3 regions of the Priestia sp. YIM B13486 genome follow, and region 1 is predicted to be linked to each of the others. Evidence: riboswitches for the same ligand, from Rfam matches in the RefSeq annotation. Region 1 holds a riboswitch; each other region holds the start of a gene.
The links. A riboswitch is a leader RNA that binds a small molecule or an ion and turns the genes downstream of it on or off. The one in region 1 is predicted to bind S-adenosylmethionine.

Region 1 (7,395 bases):
CTTCTTCCCCTCCGCGTCCAAAAACAAATGGATCTCCGCCTTTTAAGCGCGTTACAATTTTTCCGTTTTTAGCGAATTTCACTAAAAAGTTGTTAATTGTTTCTTGCTTGAGGGTATGGTAGTTCGGAAGCTTTCCGCAGTAAATGATATCTGCATCACTTTTAGCATACTCCAGCAGGTCCTTATTCACTAAACGATCATATAAGATAACATCTGCTTGCTGAATTGCTTTTAACCCTTTTAATGTAATTAAATCTGGATCTCCCGGTCCTGCACCGACTAGATATACTTTCCCCATGAATGCCTTTCACCCTTCCATCATTTCCACGTCTCCGCAGCGCTCCCACATTTTAATTTGAATTAGAACAGCGGACAAAGTCCGCTGTCATTTAGATAAATTTTCGGTTAGCTAAATATTCAATAACAGTTTGTACACATTCTTCTACAGACTGTGTGCTTGTATTAATTGTTAATTCAGGATTAGCCGGTGACTCATACGGAGAATCAATTCCTGTAAAATCACGAATTTCTCCGCTTCTTGCTTTTTTGTAAAGGCCTTTTGGATCTCTTTTTTCACATTCTTCTAACGGGCACTCCACGTATACTTCCAAAAATTCATTCCCCTCTAAGATCTCACGCACTTGAGCTCGGTCCTCTTGGAATGGAGAGATAAATGCTGTTAGTACCACTTGACCGCTGTCTACAAACAGCTTAGAAACCTCACCGATACGGCGAATATTTTCTGTACGATCTTCAGCAGAAAACCCTAGATTCTTATTTAAGCCGAAACGAACATTGTCACCATCTAATACATAGTTGCGAATATTTTTATCAAAAAGCGCTTTTGCCACTGCGTTTGCTACGGTAGATTTACCTGAACCCGAAAGACCTGTAAACCATAGTACAAAACTGTGATGATTATTTTGCTCGCGTCTTTCCTCTTTTGTAATTCCAGCATCATGCCACGTAATGTTTGTTGATTTGCTCACTTCAACCGCTCCTTATTTTGAAGATACTTTTTGTTTTGCTAATCCATTAATTAACACTTCAATTACTTCTTTACGGCTGAATGTGCTTGGTGGCACTTCTCCGTTACGAAGCATTTCACGTACCTTTGTTCCAGATAGAATCATATGATCTTCCTTGCTGTGAGGGCATGTTTTCGTTGATGCCATCGCTTCACATTTCTTGCAATAGAAGCTGTGTTCAAAGAATAAAGGTGTAATTCCTAATTCATCTGCTGTAAAGTTACTGAAGATTTTTTGTGCGTCATATGTTCCATAGTAGTCACCAACACCAGCGTGGTCACGGCCTACAATGAAATGTGTGCATCCAAAGTTTTTGCGAACCATTGCATGGAAAATAGCTTCTCTAGGTCCAGCATAGCGCATCGCAGCAGGGAAAACTGCTAAAGCTACACGATCGCTAGGATAATAGTTCTCTAAAAGTACTTCATAACTTTCCATACGGATATCTGCTGGGATATCATCTGACTTTGTTTCTCCTACAAGTGGATTTAAAAACAGGCCGTCTACAATTTCTAATGCCGTTTTTTGAATATATTCGTGCGCACGGTGAACAGGGTTACGAGTTTGGAATCCAACAACCGTTTTCCAACCGCGTTCTTCAAATGCTGCTCTTGTTTCAGTAGGATCTAGGTAATACTTTTCAAAACGCGTTTTAGGTGTACGTTCTACAAGTACGATTGGACCTGCTACATATACATTTGGGCGTTCCATCATTTTTTTCACGCCAGGATGAGCAAGTTCTGCCGTGCGGTACACGTTCTCCGCTTCTTTTTCTTTATTTGGGGTATATACTTCAGAAACTTCTAAAACACCATACGTTACGCCGTTTTGAACAAGTTTTACTTTGTCGCCAATGTTTAATTCTTTAGCTTGCTCTTCTGTTACAGGAAGAGTGATAGGAATACTCCATACTGTTCCATCTGCTAAACGCATATTTTCAACAACTGATTGATAATCTTTTTCTCCTAAAAATCCTGTAATTGGGCTGTAAGCACCAATTCCAATTAGTTCTAAATCACTTAGGGCCATGTTATCTACTTCGATTTCTTTTGTTAGTGACGTGTAGTCATATGTTGGTTGATATAAATTAATTAATTCTCCACCGTGTGCTTGAATTGTTGTCATTTTGTAAAATCCTCCTTAAATAATTAACACAATATAATAAAAAGCACTTGAATCACGCAGTCATTTTTTCTTTTTCCGACTGCAAGCTTGCTCTTTTTCTTCTAGTCGCTCTAGCTAAGCTTAGAACACCTGCTGTGGCAATACATCCGCTAGCTAGCACCACAAATGAATATAAGTCGCTTTCAAGTACTAATTTCACAAGAACATATGAGATTACGAGTGAAAATACAGGGGAGACCACCCAAACCTTTAACATTTGAATGACAACTTCGCGCTGTTCTTTCGTGAATCCCGTTTTCGCTGCTCCTATTCCAATAATAGAAGACGTAGTGACCTGTGTAAGGGGTACTGGCAAACCAAACAGTGAAGCGACTGTGACAAGAGAAGCACCAGTACCCGAGATAATGCACCCTTCCCCTATAGAATAGCGAGTAATTTTTTTCCCGTTTGTTTCAATAACTCGGCCTCCTAGTAAAAGAGCTCCGAGCGCCACTGCCAATCCTCCTGCTATGACACCCGTTGTGGCATCCATTAATCCAGCTCCTACTAGAGGACCGACAGCATTTGCCACGTTATTCATTCCAGCTGAGAAGGCTTCAAAGAATCCCGTCGCTATAACTAAAATCGTTAAAACTCTTTTCCACGTTCCCTTTGCTTCTTTTTTATGCGCTCCGCGTTTTATCACTTTTCCAATCAAAAAAGCAATGACAAATGAAACCAGCGGAACAATAATCCAAAAAGACATGACAACTAAAAGTTTTTCCACATACAGAGATTGATAAGCTACGCCTACTCCAACAACTGAACCAACCGTTACTTCACTTGTTGATAGAGGAATACCAATTAAATTCGCGAAAAAGAGTGACAGCGTTGCAGCAGCCAGAATGATAATAACTAATTCTACTGACAGCAATTTTTCAGGTATGATACCTGAACTGATGGTTTTTACCACCTCGCCGCCTCCGATAATGGCTCCGAGCACAATACCTACAGCACAGATGAACAGGGCTACTCTTTTCTTTTTAATCGCACCGGAGCCGTATGAAACGCCCATAGCTGCTGCTGCACCGCTTGCCCCAATATTCATTGCAAAAAAAAGCGCAATGATAAAGGCAACATATAAAAGCATCATTTATTCAGCTCTTTCGTATTTAAGATTCGTGTAATCCGCATTCAACTTTTTGTGTACCTGCCCATCTTCCTGAACGTAAATCGTCTACATTGTAGGCAGGTGCGGTACAGGGCTCACAGCCAATACTTGGGTAGCCTTGATCATGAAGTTTGTTATATGGTAAATCATGCTTATACACATAGCGCCAAACTTCTTTCCAGGACCAATGAATTAACGGGCAGACTTTCACTTTCTTGAATTTCTCATCTTTATTAAAATAATTCGTGTTGGCACGAGACTCAGACTGCTCGCGTCTCAAACCAGAAATCCACGCATCATAAGGAGCAAGAGATTCCCTTAGCGGGATGATTTTTCGAATTTGACAGCATAGGTTAGGCTGACTCTTCCAAAGTTCATCTCCATGTTTCTCAGCTTGTTCTGCAAGCGTTAAATCCGGTTTTTTCATATGAATACGCAAATCAGGAAAGCGTTCTTTAATTGCATCAATTACTTCATATGTTTCTTTAAAATGAACGCCCGTATCTAAAAAGACAATTTCAGCATCTTTTTTCACTTTTGAAATTAAATCAATTAACACGATTCCTTCGATACCAAAGCTTGATGCGTAAATAATTGAATCTCCGTAGGTATCATACGCCCACTGCAATGCTGAAAGAGCTCCTTTTGTTTCATCTTCACTGTCGAACTCTGGAAATGTATCACTCCAGTTTTCGTACGTATATAAGTCTGCCATTTTCTTCACTCCAATTCTTAGTTATCCGCGTTATCCAATAAAAAAAGACGGTTTTACCCACTAGAATTGGATAAAACCGCCTCTAGTGTGTCTAGTCAGCGAAACTATTTAATTCTTACTTTGCTTCGACATGCTCAAAAATTTGTTTTAAGTCGGGGGTTACAGTCATTGGTGTCCCTCCTCAAATTATCGCTTGCGCTATATCAAAATAAAAAGTCTTCCATATTGAAAGACTGGGTAGGCAATAAATTTTCACCTTATCTTTCAAAATGATACACACTTTGCTGGAATTAGCACCTTGCTAAGCAGGTTGCCGGGGTTCAGCGGGCCAGATCCCTCCACCACTCTTGATAAGCATTTTTTAAAAATTTTAGCATATTTAGAATATTTGTCAACATTAAAAATCATATATCCGATAAGAAAACTATACTTTAAATTCACAGAAATATCTATACTTTTATTTAAAACAACATATGTAAATTTAACCCAAACGTGAACATATCAATTTATAAAACGCTTTCTTTTTTCTCCAACTTTTTATATTCTCTTGCTAAATAAAACACAAAACCTCACTATAAAATTAATAAGGGATTTATAAGCTTTACGGATAATTCACCCACATTAGCACACATTACAGATAACACTGACTGACAGATAGGAGCTATATAAGATGGAGAGACAACCTTTTCAATTAGACGATACAATTAAAAATAATGTGCGAACATATTTACAGCAGATTTCAACTGAAGCCTCTAATTTAATTAAACATTTAGACACGAGTGATCATTGTATCCTATGTGATTTTGAGGAGATGAGAAGGTTATTTCAAGATGTTCAAGCTACGGCTGCCTCTTATTACTTGCGCCATTATTTATCGCCTTATACATTTGAATATGCTGCTCTGTCTTTAGCTATTCATAACCTTTCGGAGAAACGTCACGGCGCTTTAATTGTCATTGAACGGGAACAAAATGTAGACCCTCTTATTCAAAAAGGAATGCCTATTCAAGCTCCTGTCAGCGCTACGCTAGTTGAGACGCTGTTCTATCCAGGGACACCCTTACATGACGGAGCCGTCCTAATTAGAAATAATCAGCTTATTTCAGCTGCTAATGTTTTACCTCTTTCGTCTATTATTTTAACGAACAAAAAATTGGGAACACGTCACCGTGCAGCCATTGGAATGTCGGAAAAATCGGATGCATTAATTTTAGTTGTATCTGAAGAAACAGGCAAAATTTCGTTTGCTCTTGATGGAAGCCTCTACCCTATTCACTCCAGCAAAAATATGATTTAAGAGCCCTTTCCTGATAAGCAGCCCTATCTTGACTTCTATATCCTTTCTCTTTAATATATTTCATAGTTTTTACATACTATAGATACGGGTGATGCATATGACAATTTTAAAATTTGAACATGTAGGCGTTCAAGTAAAGGATATAGAAGAATCGATTGAGTTCTATACGCAAAAAGTGGGATTAGAGCTCATCGAAAAACTACCACATACCGATCCGTCTTTGAAGCTAGCTTTTCTAGGTTTAGAAGGCAATGTAATCGTAGAGTTAATTCAAGGGTATAACTCAAGCTTACCTAACGAAGGGAAAGTTCATCATTTTGCGCTGGCAGTAGACGGAATTGAAGAGGAGTTTGAGCGTTTAAAATCAGCAGGCGTTTCATTTGTGGAAGAAAACATTGTAACTTTGCCAAATGGAGCAAGATACTTATTTTTCTACGGTCCAGACAAAGAATGGATTGAATATTACGAAGTAAAAAGATAAAGATATCTTATACCTTCAGTGAAAAATGGTCATACTGTGGCTATGACTAATCACTGGAGGTTTTTTTATGATGGAATGGCTATTATTTCGACTTTTTCGTCGTTCTATTTTAGTGCGGCTTCTTTTTATTATCGGCTGCCTTGTTCTGCTTTTCGGCATGCTTATACATTTCCTAGAGCCGCAAACGTTTGGGAATGTGTTTGAAGGAATTTGGTGGGTTATTATTACAATCTCTACTATAGGGTACGGTGATTTTGCTCCGACCACTACGATTGGAAGGTTAGCTGCAATTATTTTAGTTCTGATCGGAACGGGATTTATTACTACTTATTTTGTCACGCTTTCTAAAATTGCTGTTTCCGCTGAGAGCGCTTATTTGGAAGGGAATTTAAAATTTTATGGAAAAGATCACTTCATCGTTGTTGGGTGGAATGAGCGCGCCAAACTCGTGTTAGAGTATTATCGCGACGCATTTCATAAAGAAGACATTGTGCTTATCGACGACTCTCTGACTAAAAATCCCATGATTTGTGATCGCGTTCATTTTATTAAAGGAAGTCCCTCTCATTATGAAGTATTAGAACTTGCCAACGCTCGGTACGCAAAAAAAGTGCTGATTACTGCCGATCAGCATAAGACAGAAGAATATGCAGACATGAATACTATTGTTACGTTAGTCGCTCTGCAAGGATTGAACCCTTCTATTTACAGCATCGTTGAACTTTTAACAAAAAAGCATATTCAAAATGCACAAAACTTGGGGGTGAATGAAATGATTAAAACAAACGAGTTGATTAGTCAAGTCATGTACGAACATATTTTTGTGAAAAAATTAGAGAGTTTAAAAAAAGAATAGTTCCTTCAATTACTGAAGCAGCGCATTTTCTGCCTCTCTAATTAGCTCTTCTCCTAAGCTGATATACTTTTCTGGAAATGAAGCGTCTGCGTCTTGGGGCTCTGCAAACTGATTAAATGAAGCACTAACATTTCCATTGTGAACATCGTCATCTAGACCAATTTGATATTTATGTGAAAGTAAAAATGGCGTGCCAATCTGTACGGTTGTTCCTTTAGAATCCAGCTCTCCATTCGTAGCTGTAAACGGGATACGTAAAAACTGATAGCCGACTTCATCGTTCATCTTATAGTCAAATGAACCATGGTCGTAATCCCAATTTCCTCCAATGTTATACCCAAGCGGCTTAAGCGTTTTTTCTAATTCGTAAAGCTTGAATAATGTTCCCTCTAATCTTGAAGATAATTCAATCATGTTATCCCTCCTCTGTTTTAACATGTCCTTTTTCCAGCGTTTTATCCTTTATCTCAAAAGCAAAAAAGAGGGTGAGACATAACTAAATGAATCCAACCTAAAGACGAACAAACTGGATAAAGCAGCTCATATAAATCGCTTGCGACACCGCAGTTGATGTCTGTGCGAGGCTTCACTTTCCGCGGGCGGGCGCTGAGCCTCCTCGTCACTTGCGCTCCAATCAACTGTTAGAAGGACCTAAACAGATGAAACTATATTCACTATAACAAAAAAAACGAACCACTAATCAAACATGTTGATCAATGGTTCGTTTTTCACTTGGGCTAAAA
Region 2 (7,395 bases), on a different contig from region 1:
AAGCTTGTTTGTCATTGAGGGGAAGAAATGACTGAAGCTGCTTAGCGATGCCAAATACATTTCCAATCAATGTAGTAAAAATCTCGCCCAACACAACTACCGTAAATAAAACATTCACCCACGCTGAGATATTTTTAACAACGGCACTCATCGGAATATCAAGTTGAAATGAATAAGGCAAATTGGAAAGGGCAAGATGAGTAGAAACAAGCATAAACGTAAGTACACATCCTCCTATTAAGGCCCCTTTTGTAATCACGCTCCTATCTTTCACCGAGCTTCCTAATGGGACCAAAACGGCCTGAGCCAAAGCTAGATTCAGGGAAATATATAAAAAGGGACTAACCGCCCACTTCCACTGCGTGACGAGCGTTAAATCCGGCTTCGTTTGAATCAGTGAGAAATAGCTGATATTCGGCATAAAGATGATAAAAGCAAATGAAAGCATCATCGGTACAACAAGAGAATTAACCATTAAAATACCGTTAATTCCTTTTGCGATAAATATATAAGTTAAAACAATTGTAAAAATCATTCCAACAGGAGGCCACAGCCCAAACTGTTCTTTTCCTATTGCTCCCGTACTCGCTAGCATGACTGAAGTTACTCCAAATAAAATGACAATCATTACACCGTTTACCACTTTTCCAAGCACATCACCAAATAAATATGTATTAAGCTGCTGATAAGAAGAAGCCCCAATTGCGTGCGAAAGCAGCATCATTTTTGAACCTAGCCAAATAAAAAACAAGCCGCTGACCAAAATTCCGACCATTCCAAGTTCCCCGTACTGTGTAAAAAATTGAACGATTTCCTTGCCTGTTGCAAAACCGGCTCCTACAACGGTGCCTACATACGTAGCAGCAACCTGCAGCGTGAGTTTCCACCTTTTCATGCCCATCACCCTTCTACCCTTCATAGTTCACTATATGTAGAAACGATAAAAAAAAGACGAGCCTTTTTACGTGTAAATCTACGCATATCCCAGTGCTTGTGCCTTTTGGTTTATTTTTTTCATTTTCTTTTTGTATTTCTCACAAAAAACTCCTTAACCCCTAACATAACAGTCATTTTCAAACAAAATATACGGATATTTTCCCTTTAGCTTTTAAATTTCCCTCAATATTTGCTGGAAATTCACAATTTACTGTTGTATAATTTCTAAAAATCAGATAAATTATTAAATAAGTATTCTTTCTATTTAAAAAAATATGTTTCAATTATATACAATTGATTCTTATCATGAGAGGTGGAGGGACTGGCCCTTTGAAACCTCAGCAACCAGTCGTTAGAGACATGGTGCTAAATCCAGCAAGCAATTTATTGCTTGGAAGATAAGAAGGCGAAAAAAGTCTTCTTCTTAAGAAGACTTTTTCTATTTTATCGGCATATTGCATAAAACGAATCACTCGTGAAATAGAAGCGGAACAATTTAAGGAGGTTTTGACATGGGGTTACTTGAAGATTTAAAGTCTAAAATTTTAATTGGGGATGGTGCCACTGGTACCCTCCTTTACTCACACGGTATTGACAGCTGTTTTGAAGAACTAAACATCACCAAACCAGAAGAGGTTTCTCGTATTCACAGAGCCTATGTAGAAGCTGGTGCAAACGTTATTCAAACAAATACGTACGCTGCTAATTATCAAAAACTTGCCCGTTATGGATTAGAAGATTCAGTCAAAGACATCAATGTTGCTGGTGTAAAATTAGCGAAACAAGCTGCAAAAGATCAAGCTTACGTGGTTGGTACACTCGGCGGAATTCGTTCTTTCCAAAAAAACGCTATTAGTTTAGAAGAGGTTAAGCGAAGCATTCGTGAACAGATGTTTTGGCTTTTAAATGAAGGCGTGGATGGCCTTTTGTTTGAAACATACTATGATTTCGAAGAATTAAAAACCGTTCTTACACTGGCAAGAAAAGAAACGGATAAGCCTATTATTACTCACGTTTCCCTGCATGATATTGGCGTACTGCAAGATGGCCGTCCTTTAGCAGATGCATTAAAAGAATTAGAGGCGCTGGGAGCAGATGTTGTCGGGCTAAACTGCCGTTTAGGTCCTTATCATATGATTCAGTCTCTTGAAGAAGTACCGCTTCCTGATCGTGCTTTCTTATCTGCTTACCCTAATGCCAGCCTTCCGGCGTATGTGGAAGGAAAGCTGGAATATGAAACAAATGAAGACTACTTTGTAGAAAGCGCGCGTTTATTCCGCGAACAAGGGGTTCGCTTAATTGGAGGATGCTGCGGTACAACACCAGCTCACGTACGCGCAATGTCATCTGCCTTAAAAGACCTGCCTCCGATTACAAGCAAAGTTGTTAAAATGAGACCTGCCGTTACGGTTCAAGAGCGTGAGCAGCAGGATAAACCTCATATGCATGAAATTGTGAAGAAGCGCCGCTCGGTTATCGTCGAGCTAGATCCGCCTAAACAGCTTGGTCCGACGAAATTTTTAGAAGGCGCAAAAGCACTTGATAAAGTCGGCGTAGATGCTATTACATTAGCTGATAATTCTCTTGCCTCACCTCGCATCAGCAACTTAGCAATGGCAACACTGATGCAGCAAGAAACAAAAGCACGACCGCTTATTCATATTACCTGTCGCGACCGAAATTTAATTGGACTTCAATCTCATTTAATGGGACTTCATACGCTAGGAATGAATCAAGTACTTGCAATTACCGGTGATCCGTCAAAAGTTGGCGATTTCCCTGGCGCCACTTCGGTCTACGATTTATCTTCATTTGACTTGATTAGTTTAATCGCTCAGTTTAATGAAGGACTATCTTATTCCGGCAAACCACTTGGTCAAAAAACCAATTTTTCCATTGCAGCTGCCTTTAACCCAAACGTGCGTCACTTAGACCGAGCCGTTCAGCGTTTGGAAAAGAAAATCGACTGCGGGGCTCACTATTTCATTACTCAGCCTCTCTATTCAACTAAGCAAATTGAAGAGGTATATGAAGCAACCAAACATTTAACAACACCGGTATATATCGGTATCATGCCGTTAACAAGCGCAAGAAATGCTCGATTTATTCACCATGAAGTACCTGGAATTAAATTATCAGAAGATATTCTAGAACGCATGGATGCAACGGGAAATGACCGAATCCGCGGTGAAGTCGAAGGTCTTGCGATTGCAAAAAACTTAATTGATACAGCATATGAGTTATTTGACGGTATTTACTTAATTACGCCGTTTATGCGCTATGAAATGACCGAAATTCTAACACGCTATATTCATGACAAGCAACTTGTTACATCAGAAAGGAAGATATAAATGAGCTCACTTATCGAACAACAACTAAAGAAGCGAATACTCGTCATCGATGGAGCAATGGGAACGATGATTCAAGATGCTGATTTAACCGCTGAAGATTTTGGCGGCGAAGAATATGAAGGCTGCAACGAATATTTGACTCGAACAGCGCCTCATGTGATTCAGCGCATTCATGAAGAGTACTTTGCAGCAGGTGCTGACATCATTGAAACCAATACGTTTGGCTCAACATCTACCGTACTTGATGAATACGATTTAGGTCACTTGGCGTATGAATTGAATATCGAAGCTGTGAAGCTTGCTTGTGCAGCCCGCGATAAATATTCAACTCCCGAATGGCCTAGGTTCGTAGCTGGAGCTATCGGTCCTACCACTAAAACTCTCTCTGTTACCGGAGGTATTACATTCCCTGAGTTAGTAGAATCGTACGAAGAGCAAGCTCGAGGTTTGTTAGACGGCGGCGTTGACTTGCTTTTAGTCGAAACCTGTCAAGACATGCTGAACGTAAAAGCCGCATTTTTAGGCATTACAGCTGCGTTTGAAAAACTTAAAATCGAAGTTCCTATTATGATTTCAGGAACAATTGAGCCGATGGGAACAACTCTCGCTGGTCAAGATATCGAATCTTTTTACTTATCACTGGAACACATGAAGCCTCTTTCAGTCGGACTTAACTGCGCGACAGGCCCTGAATTTATGACGGATCATATTCGCTCTCTTTCAGACCTAGCCACTTCAGCAGTTAGCTGTTATCCAAACGCTGGACTTCCGGATGAAGAAGGCAATTATCATGAATCCCCTGAGCTGCTTGCTCAAAAAATTAAAGGGTTTGCTGATAAAGGCTGGCTGAACTTTGTAGGCGGATGCTGCGGTACAACGCCTGCTCATATTAAAGCACTGGCGGAAGCGGTAAAAGAGGTTGCGCCCCGTTCGCTTGATCGCTCCGAGCATAACCATGCTGTAACCGGTATTGAACCGCTTGTATATGACGATTCTATGCGCCCTCTTTTTGTGGGAGAACGTACGAATGTAATCGGTTCTCGCAAGTTCAAGCGTCTGATTGCGGAAGGAAAAATTGAAGAAGCATCTGAAATTGCGCGTGCTCAAGTTAAAAATGGTGCTCACGTTATTGATATTTGCTTGGCAGATCCGGACCGTGAAGAAATGGAAGACATGGAGGAATTTATTCAAGAAGTTGTAAAAAAAGTGAAGGTTCCTCTTGTAATCGATTCAACGGACGAGAAAGTTATTGAAAAAGCTTTAACATACTCGCAAGGTAAGGTCATTATTAACTCCATTAACTTAGAAGATGGTGAAGAGCGTTTTGATGCAATCTTACCGCTAGTAAAAAAATTCGGTGCAGCTCTGGTTGTGGGTACAATCGATGAAACAGGCATGGCCGTTACTGCAGAACGAAAAGTAGAGATTGCTAAACGCTCACATGATTTGCTTGTTGAAAAACATGGCTTTAATCCAAAAGATATTATTTTTGACCCTCTTGTGTTTCCTGTAGGGACTGGTGATGAACAATATATTGGTTCTGCTGAAGAAACAGTTAAGGGAATTAAAATGATTAAAGAAGCCCTGCCTGATTGCCTGACCATTCTTGGCGTAAGTAACGTGTCATTCGGTCTTCCTCCAGTCGGACGTGAAGTACTAAATGCGGTTTATCTTTATCACTGTACGCAGGCTGGACTCGATTATGCCATTGTTAATACCGAAAAGTTAGAGCGCTATGCTTCTATTCCAGAAGCTGAAATTGAGCTTGCTAATGCGTTGTTATTTAACACAACTGATGAAACGTTAAGCACGTTTACCGACTTTTATCGTGATAAAAAGAAAGAAGCAAAAGTAGAAATTTCTACGTTAACACTCGAAGAACGATTGGCAATGTATATTGTCGAAGGTACAAAAGAAGGATTGCTTCCTGATTTAGAACAGGCTTTAGCTCAATATGATGATCCGTTAGATATTATTAACGGACCGCTTATGAAGGGCATGGCGGAAGTTGGACGTTTGTTTAATGACAACCAGCTGATTGTAGCAGAAGTGCTTCAAAGTGCGGAAGTGATGAAAGCATCCGTTGCCTTTTTAGAACCTCATATGGAAGCAACTGAAAATGATTCTGGAAAAGGCAAAGTGATTCTTGCAACGGTTAAAGGCGACGTGCATGATATCGGTAAAAACTTAGTAGACATCATTTTAAGCAACAATGGTTTTAAAGTAATAGATTTAGGAATTAAAGTAACGCCCCAGCAGCTGATTGAAGCAGTAAAAGAAGAAAAGCCAGACATCATTGGCCTGTCAGGTCTTCTAGTAAAGTCAGCTCAGCAAATGGTTTTGACTGCCCAAGATTTAACGCAATCAAGCATTGATGTTCCAATTATGGTAGGAGGCGCTGCCCTTTCCCGTAAATTTACTGACTTTAAAATTGCCCCGGAATATGAAGGTGCGGTCCTCTACGCCAAAGATGCGATGGACGGATTAGCGTTAGCAAATAAGCTGCAGAACAAAGAAGAAGTTATTCAGCTTTTAGCAGATTTAAAAACGCGGCAAGAAAAGAAAGTAACGGTTCGAGAACGCCAGCCTCAAACCGCTCAAGCAGCTACGGCTGTTTTAGAAAGATCCGCCATTTCAACGGACGCTCCTGTTTTTGTACCTACTGATTTAAAGCGCCACGTTGTTAAACACTACGATTTGGCACAGGTTCTTCCGTATATTAACTGGCAGATGCTTTTAGGCCATCACTTAGGACTAAAAGGAAAAGTGAATAAGCTGCTTGCTGAAAAAGATGAGCGTGCTGTTCAATTAAAAGAAACCGTTGATGACCTGCTCGAACTGGCACTAAAAGAAAACTTAATTAAGCCAGCGGTTATTTATCAGTTCTTCCCTGCTCAAGCAGACGGAAATGATTTAATTATTTATGATCCTGCTGATGAAAAAACAGAAATTGAACGCTTTACCTTCCCTCGACAAGCAAAAGGACAGTTCTTGTGCTTATCTGATTTTGCAAAGCCTAAAGAAAAAGAGATGGACTATGTATGTTTCTTCTCTGTAACAGCAGGAACAGGCATTCGCGAACGCGCGGCGAAATTCAAAGAAAACGGCGAGTTTTTAAAGAGTCACGTGTTCCAAGCTCTTGCGCTTGAACTAGCTGAAGGATTAGCAGAACGTGTTCATCAGCAAATTCGTGACCGCTGGGGATTCCCCGATTCGCCTGACTTTACAATGGCGGAGCGTTTTTCAGCCAAATACCAAGGTCAGCGTTTTTCATTCGGATATCCTGCATGTCCAGACCTTGAGGACCAAGCAAAACTGTTTAAATTACTTAAACCAGAAGACATCGGCATTCAGTTAACAGACGGTTTCATGATGGAACCAGAAGCTTCTGTTACAGCCCTTGTTTTTGCACATCCTGAAGCGAAATATTTTAACGTATTGTAAAATATGGCCGCGGTCTTTTAGACCGCGGCTGTTTTTTTACAGTGAACAAACCTGAAAAAAAGGCTGCGAAAAATGGATTTTAGCTGAAGAAAGATCCGAACCGTAAATCCAGATTCTTAATTGAGAATCAACTGCGTTCGGATTTTTTTCATTGTGATCGTGAACTGGATTTCATGTAGCTGTTTCTAACTGTTGACTGAAAGGCAAGGCAAAGACTCCTGCGGAAAAAATTGATGCAGTTATGTCTTAATCTCTTTGAATTCACCGCCGGTCTGAGCTTTTTTTATGAGTTTCTTGGGAAACACTGATAGAATAAGGAATGTAATAAATTTGTAACGCTCTTGTCACAGCAAATTTTTCAGGGAAAGGAATTTTCAAGCAATGATTAAATTATTTGTAAGCGACTTAGATGGCACTCTTTTACACGAAGAAAAATACGTAGAACAGCATAATGCAGACGCACTTAGTGAACTTCAGCGCCAAGGAGTAGAGGTTTGTCTTGCGTCTGGACGAATGGATACGGAAATTTTAAAGATTTCTACTGATATTAATAATACATTTCATCGCATTAGCCAAAACGGAGGATTTGTGTGGACCAAAGAAAATCAAGAACTTCATGGAAAAGTGTTTGAAGATGATTTAGCGGTTCAACTTTATAAAAAAA
Region 3 (7,395 bases), on a different contig from region 1:
TACAACTTCGAACTCCATAGGATGTTCACTTGAGACTTCTAGGCAGTCTTGCGCTCGAACCGCAAAGCCGTCATAAAGCGATTTATTAAAATGAGGAACGTTTTGATCGGCGATAATATCTTCTCCTAAATAGCGTCCGTAGCTTTCGGTGATCGATACGCGTTCGATGCTTCCTTTTCTTTTATAAGTCATGACTTTTTCAATTGCTTCAGGAATTGAAATAGGTGTTCTGCTTTCTAACATACATTCTTCACTTCCTTTATGTCTGTTCACTTTTTACGCTATGGTGTAAAATCATAGCATATCTCACTATTTCTATCATACAACAAAATTTACTGAAAAAGGATGAAAACACCGATGTCTTCTTTTACACATTTTAATGACCAGGGCCGTGCCAATATGGTCGATATTAGCGAAAAATCTATCACGCGCCGCGTCGCAACAGCTCGTTCAAGCATACTTGTTAACAAAGAAATTCACGAAGCCATTGTAGAACATAAAATTGGAAAAGGCGACGTCCTTGCTGTCGCACAAGTAGCGGGAATCATGGCAGCAAAACGCACGTCTGACATTATTCCGATGTGTCACCCTCTTTTATTAAAAGGCGTAAACCTTTCATTTGACTGGGATACAAGCAATGATCAGTACCGTTTATTAATAGAAGCAACTGTTAAAACGGAAGGCTCAACGGGCGTTGAAATGGAAGCTTTAACTGCCGCTTCTGCCTGCGCTCTAACCGTTTATGATATGTGTAAAGCCATTGATAAAGGCATGATTCTCGGCGAAACGTATCTGCTTGAAAAATCTGGCGGCAAAAACGGTGACTACAAGCGTACGGAAGCGTAAAGGAGGTACATAATGAGCGTACATGAACATAAATCCAAAGCAACACAGCCCGTTCGCTGCAAAGTCATTACGGTATCAGATACACGCACAAAAGAAACCGATAAAAGCGGCGCGCTAATGATCCAACTTCTGAAAGAACACGACATGCAGGTCGCTTCCTATGAAATTGTAAAAGACGACCAAACGTCGATTCAACAAGCGATACTTGCCGGATGCAGTGCTGAGGACATTGACGTTGTTCTCACAAACGGCGGGACTGGCATTACAAAACGAGACGTCACAATTGAAGCCGTTCAAGCGCTGATTCATAAAGAAATCGTTGGGTTTGGCGAGCTGTTTCGCATGCTGAGCTACACCGAAGACATTGGCAGCGCAGCAATTATGAGCCGGGCAATTGCCGGGACGATTAACGAAAAAGCCGTTTTTTCTACACCAGGATCAAGCGGTGCTGTTCGTCTAGCTATGACCAAGCTGATTTTGCCTGAACTTCGCCACGTTGTGTGGGAATTAAACCGGCAGCGCTGACAAAATGCCTATGCACACGCATAGGCATTTTCATTAATCATAGTCTTTATGTACCCACTCATCTTCTGGAATGCCTAAATCTTCTCCGGAAAAACGCTCTTCTTTAAACGGATCTCCTCTAAGATGAAAGCCGTTTTGCTCCCAAAAGCCAGGATGATTTTCATCAATAGCTTCAAAGCCTCGAAGCCATTTAACACTTTTCCAAAAGTACAAATGCGGAACAACCAATCGCAGCGGATATCCGTGCTTAGCTGTAAGCGGCTCTCCGTTAAAGGAATGAGCGAGAAGAATATCGTCTCTCAGTAAATCTTTTACCTCAATGTTTGACGTATAGTCATTATCTCCGTGCAGCATGATGTATTTACTTTTCAACTCCAAGCCAACTGCTTTTAAAAAGTCTGTAAACAGCACGCCCGTAAATTCATTATCAAGCCTTGTCCATCTGGTTACGCAGTGAATATCACATTTCACCGTTGTTTGCGGCATGTCCAATATATCTTGATACGAAAGCGTCACTTCCTTGTTTACTAATCCAAACACTCGAAGCGTCCACTCCTCTAAGTTATACTCCGGCACGTCGCCTTCATGTAAAATCGGAAAGCGCTCTGTCACTACTTGCCCCGGAGGCACTCTTCCTTCATACTTTGAATCAATTTCTGGTGTTTTCATTCGTTTAATACGGTCTGCTTTGTTCAAATTATCACCTCGTTGTTTTTGCACATAAAAAGCCCTTCCTTAAATAAATAAGGAAGAGCTTTGTTTCAGCTTCTTCCTTATCTCTAAGAGCGATACACTCTTAAGGATTTGGCACCATTCTGTCATAGACAGCGGTTGCCGGGTTTCACAGGGCCAGTCCCTCCACCTCTCTTGATAAGGAAACAAATTGTATTTGTTTTATGTAATAAAGTCAGTATTAAGCTTTTTGTCATAATTGTCAATATTATTTTTCTTTTTCGCAAAAAAACTTTAAAAACAGATAAGGTTATAAGGTTTTAGTCTACTAAAATACCATGTAAAGCCTTTACCCTTCTCCATCAATCATCGTATACTTCCTCGCAAATCGCTTATAGTAAATTTGCTCATCCTCTTGTCCATCGTTAAAAACAAGTCGGTTATGATCAATATCTTTTTCTTTTAACATATAGCCTTTTTCATTCATCATATGAATATATTCATCTAAATGTCCTTTTTTCACCATATAGTGAAGAGCATCATCTGAATCTGTAGTCCTCGCTACATCTTGACTTCCCACTTCTAGCTTGAATACAGCTGTTGCTGTTTGAATCGGACGGTAGTCTCCAAACACTTTTTCCCAATTTAATAGCAGCAGCGCGCCGGAAATTATTATACATCCTCCAGCCGCCAAGGTTAGTACAAATCGTTTTGACACTACTTTCTCTCCTTTACATTCTTTTTCTTCTATTTAATACAATAGATTGTCCTAAACTTGTTTTTACGCCAAGTACTAGATACACGGCTGCACCTACAGTAATTGAAATACAAGACGTGCTCATCGCAAGTGAAGATGCGGACAGCTTATTTTCTAAAAAATAGTGAGAAGCATAATTGCCAATAACCACAGCGGCTGACATTACACTTACTAATAAAACAGGTGTCAACGCAGCTTGTCCCAGTGATTGAACTCGGTAAGAAATGGATTTTTCAATTAAATAAAAGTTATATATAACCGATACACCATACCCTCCGTAAGTCGCGACAACCGGTCCAATTTCTCTTAAGCTTGAAACCAGCAGTACGTTTAATACTATCTTCACAACAATTCCTAAGCCCAAGCCTAAAATTAGCTTCTTTTGCTGATTAATTCCTTGGAGAATTGCGGCTGTTACTGTAAAAAGAGCAAATAAAATGGCAGCAGGCGCGTACCATTGTAAAACAATTCCACCGATTTCAGGACTGTTTTTTTCTCCAAAAATCATCATATATACCGGCTTGCCTAATAAACAAAGCCCCACGGCAGCAGGAAGAGTAAAAAATAACAGCAGCTGCAGCGTTTTTGTAATTTTCCCTTTTACTTCCCGTAAATTTCCTTGCACAAAGGAAGACGTAATGCCCGGAATCAGTGACATGCTGAAGGCAGTCGCTAACGATACTGGCACCATCACCAAAATCTGGGCTAATCCAATAACGGAGTTGATCGTTTCAGCTTTAGCTTGTCCATATCCTATTGATTGAAAGAGCATGTTAATCGTAAACGTATCAATATTTTGATAGATAGGAATAGCTAAACCAACTAATACAAACGGAACGGCGTACGTTACAAGCTCTTTGGACATTGAAGAGAACGAAACGGACTTATTATTCTTTCCGCTGTTCACTTCTTTCATAATCAACCGCTTGCGCTTCAAATAAACCGCTCCAAGAATCCCAATTCCCCCTACGCCTCCAATAAACGCTCCAAACGTGCCGATTCCAACAGCTTTTGTCATTGTGCTATGAAAAAGGTGAATAACAGCGTATGCTCCTGCTAAAATGAACAACACTCGCACTATTTGTTCAATAATCGTACTTAGCGCGGACGGTCCCATAGACTGGTTACCTTGAAAGTAGCCTCGTAATAGACTCATAGGCGGGATAACAATTAAAGCAAAGCTTACCATTTGGATGACATACACTACGTCTTTTTGACTATTTCCCGAGGAATCTTTTCCGTTAATGACTAGTTCAGCGAGCCACGGTGCCATCGTATAGAGGACTAAGAAACCTATTATGCCCGTTATTGTCATTAATAGAAGTCCTGCTTTTAACAAATCTTGTCCCGCACGGTAGTTTCCAAGACCGTTATATTTCGATACATACTTCGAAACAGCAAGCGGAAGACCCATTGTCGACAAGCTTAGCATCAAGGTATATGGACCGTATGCATACTTATAAAGCGCGTAACCTGACGTTCCCACTAAGGCTGTGAAAGGAATAATATAAATAAAGCCTAAAATCTTTGTTAACAAAGAAGACGCTGTTAATAAAAGCGTACCTCTCATCAAATTTTTTTCCATACATCAAAACTCCAGAAATAAATATTGTATTTTTAACAAATACTTGATTTATTGTATCATACTTACAATTATTATCTAGTTTTTTATAAAACATTAGAACCCTCTCTATATTACGTTTTTTACCTAATAAAGGAATATAAACCAATCTTTTCACCTATGATAAATGAATCGTTTTTTGCTTTTTACTTTATCTGACGTTTACATTCTAAAAGACGTGTTACATTATATATATCAGTTACCAACTCAACTAAGACTCCTTGATTATTCTGGCCTACCTGTTCTTTTAGGTAGACTGAAGTTTCTAAATCGTTATTTATAGGAGGAAAAAATCATGAAAATGAAACAACGACTATCAAAAGCAGCGGGGGCTGCAACGATTACAGGAATTGCTGCGTTTGGATTTGCTCCTGTCGCTCAGCTTGATACACCAGCACATGCAGCTACATCTCAAGAAACAAGCAGTCAAAGTCAAACAGCTGTAAAAAACATTAATGAAATTTACAACGCCGCAGTAAAAGGTGAAGTGCCACGCTTAACGGCAGACTTCAAAATTGGCAAAACACTGCGTCAAGACGTTCGCGATCAGTTCGGTCCGCCGCCTGAAGGTTCATCAAACAACTTTGACTACTATCATGCGGAAATGGGTCACCCTGGATACGCATTTGGCTATGACCAAAATAACGTCATTAACGAAATCCGCTATTTTGGTACAAATGTAGAGCGTCAAACAAATCTAGGCTCCATCACCCAAGCTAACTTAAAGAAAGAATTAGGTCAGCCGAACTTTACAGGCAAAGTAAAAGGTGATGGTACTACTCAAACGAAGTACACCTATCACGCCGGCGCCTATGATCTTGAATTCATTTTTGATGATAGCAAAACGTTAAATCACGTTAATTTAGTTAAAAAACCTTAAGTAATAGAAAAAGTAGCAGGCAGCCTGCTACTTTTTTTCATGAAATAAAACCAATGCTGAATCCGCTACGTGTTCATACCCAATCTCCATATAAATCTTGTTAGACGTAGGATTTGTCATGTCTGTGTATAAACTTGTTGTTTGAAATCCTTCGTCTAGCATAAGCTGAGAAAGCGTGGATACACAGCTTGAGGCATAGCCTTTTTTACGTTCTTTTTGAGGCGTGTATACAAAGTTAATCGTAATGTTATAGGCCGTTGGACGCGTAGCATTGGCAATCGACACATACTCACCGTTCACTTCCCATAAAAATAACCGTCCTGCTTTAATAAAAGCTTCTCCTGTTTTGGCAGCTTGTTCTTTTGATACAGGGTCTCCAATGACGCCCATAAACTCCCAAACCCATTCTGTCACGAGCGGAAGATGCTTCAACCTTGCTTTTACCAGCACTCCGTCAGCGTCCGCAGCTTTTTTTACTTTGTCTAACCGATAAATGCGCTGATCCATTTTTAAAGAAGCTTCTTGATTTTTTAAATCTGCTAGCTTTTGAGAAAGATATAAAACCATTTGTCTTTCTCCAACTAAGCCCGGTATGTCGATTTCTTGTAACAGCTCTGCCGCTTCGCTTAGTTCAACCTCCGTTAGCTGCTGTATCTGAGACAGTATGATTTGCTTAGGATGGGTTTGCAGCAACACAAGCGCAGCACGGCTGTCTTTTAAAATAACACCCATAAAATTTGGTTTGCTGTTTTCCTGCAAGCTGTGTAAAATGCCAAGCGCTAAGTTATGAAGAATTTCATTTTTCGCTAAAAGCGGTTCTACATGGTTTTTAAACTCCTGCACTTCTCTATATTTACATAGCTCAATCATTTTCTTTGCACCTCCATCTGATTTTCCATTTTTCAGTAAAAATATTCTAACATAAAAAAGCTCTTCCTAGTTTCCTAGAAAGAGGTTTTTTAGAGAACGTTATTAACTTGATAAACATACATCGTACGTATGCTTCGTATAAACAAATCCTTCAAAAATAAGACGGGCTGTACGCACTACTTTGATTCCGTTAACCTGTCCATCTTTTAGATCCACACTGGTTTCCATAATTCCCATTGGATGAGCAAGTCGAACGGTATCATCTTTTAATTGAACCATTTCTGACGGAAGCGTGCCTTTTGTATAGATAGCCGCCGTTGTACAAATTGCTCCTGTAATCGCAAGCGTTTGATGCGGTTTTTGCATCGACATCATGCGGATTAATACGTCCATTTGAGAAGCAGCTTTTTCTCTGCCAGTCCCGTCCCGATGGTCCATAGGAGGAGAAATAATCGTCATTTTTGGAACCGCTGGTGATAGTTTAGTTGCTTTGTCTTGAGGTGCGAGCCCCGCTTTTTCCGCTGCAATGGAGCGAATTTCTTCAAATAGCTTCAGCTGTTTGTCCGTGTATTCATGCGGAAGTTCTGCTCCCTTTAGGCCAATATCCGCTGCTTTAACAAATACAAGCGGATTTCCTACATCAACAATTGATGCTTTTATCGTCCCAATGGATGTTTGCAGAAGATCGATAGCGTTCCCGGTCGGAAGCAGTTTTCCAGTAACGGCTCCTTCTCCGTTTTCAAACGAAAGATAAATGGGTGAACCCGTACCCGGCACTCCAGGAATCATACAGGATCCTTCTGTTTTCACTTTTCCGTTTTCTACTTCTACTTCCGCTACGATTACTTTTTTCGTATTCGTATTATAAATCCGCACTTTGGTCACCGGTTCCACAGGTTGTACAAGTCCTTGTTCGATTGCATAAGGTCCGACCGCTGAAGAGATATTGCCGCAGTTTCCTTTAAAATCAACGAGAGATTCGCTGATGCTAACCTGCGCAAACGTGTAATCTACGTCAGCTTTCTCTAGATCTGATTCTTTTATAATCGCGATTTTACTTGTCAGCGAATTAGCTCCGCCGAGTCCGTCAATTTGACGTTGATCCGGACTTCCCATTATATCTAGCAAAAACGGTTCCCAATCCGATTTGTTCACAGGCATTTCTTCATGATTGATAAAAACCCCTTTACTTGTTCCACCTCTCATAACCGTTACAGGAATACG

Region 2: it holds a riboswitch for S-adenosylmethionine, as region 1 does, so the genes downstream of both, ACFX4G_RS17790 (bifunctional homocysteine S-methyltransferase/methylenetetrahydrofolate reductase) here and ACFX4G_RS14710 (phosphoadenylyl-sulfate reductase) in region 1, are expected to answer to the same signal.
Region 3: it holds a riboswitch for S-adenosylmethionine, as region 1 does, so the genes downstream of both, ACFX4G_RS20620 (sulfite oxidase-like oxidoreductase) here and ACFX4G_RS14710 (phosphoadenylyl-sulfate reductase) in region 1, are expected to answer to the same signal.

The regions. Positions count from the first base shown of each region.
Region 1 covers NZ_JBHZOZ010000005.1:5,099-12,493, forward strand. The annotation lists gene cobA (uroporphyrinogen-III C-methyltransferase) at 1-298, opposite strand, end outside; gene cysC (adenylyl-sulfate kinase) at 390-989, opposite strand; gene sat (sulfate adenylyltransferase) at 1,002-2,153, opposite strand; gene ACFX4G_RS14705 (sulfate permease) at 2,206-3,285, opposite strand; gene ACFX4G_RS14710 (phosphoadenylyl-sulfate reductase) at 3,305-4,018, opposite strand; SAM riboswitch class I at 4,273-4,375, opposite strand; gene cdaS (sporulation-specific diadenylate cyclase CdaS) at 4,689-5,315, shown strand; gene ACFX4G_RS14720 (VOC family protein) at 5,413-5,796, shown strand; gene ACFX4G_RS14725 (potassium channel family protein) at 5,864-6,652, shown strand; gene ACFX4G_RS14730 (YugN-like family protein) at 6,662-7,066, opposite strand.
Region 2 covers NZ_JBHZOZ010000006.1:240,591-247,985, forward strand. The annotation lists gene ACFX4G_RS17785 (YkvI family membrane protein) at 1-895, opposite strand, end outside; SAM riboswitch class I at 1,235-1,341, shown strand; gene ACFX4G_RS17790 (bifunctional homocysteine S-methyltransferase/methylenetetrahydrofolate reductase) at 1,449-3,287, shown strand; gene metH (methionine synthase) at 3,288-6,731, shown strand; gene ACFX4G_RS17800 (Cof-type HAD-IIB family hydrolase) at 7,113-7,395, shown strand, end outside.
Region 3 covers NZ_JBHZOZ010000009.1:29,321-36,715, forward strand. The annotation lists gene ACFX4G_RS20605 (molybdopterin molybdotransferase MoeA) at 1-243, opposite strand, end outside; gene moaC (cyclic pyranopterin monophosphate synthase MoaC) at 358-846, shown strand; gene ACFX4G_RS20615 (MogA/MoaB family molybdenum cofactor biosynthesis protein) at 859-1,371, shown strand; gene ACFX4G_RS20620 (sulfite oxidase-like oxidoreductase) at 1,405-2,067, opposite strand; SAM riboswitch class I at 2,142-2,248, opposite strand; gene ACFX4G_RS20625 (hypothetical protein) at 2,393-2,761, opposite strand; gene ACFX4G_RS20630 (putative polysaccharide biosynthesis protein) at 2,775-4,385, opposite strand; gene ACFX4G_RS20635 (YjgB family protein) at 4,717-5,301, shown strand; gene ACFX4G_RS20640 (GNAT family N-acetyltransferase) at 5,329-6,171, opposite strand; gene ACFX4G_RS20645 (2-methylaconitate cis-trans isomerase PrpF family protein) at 6,274-7,395, opposite strand, start outside.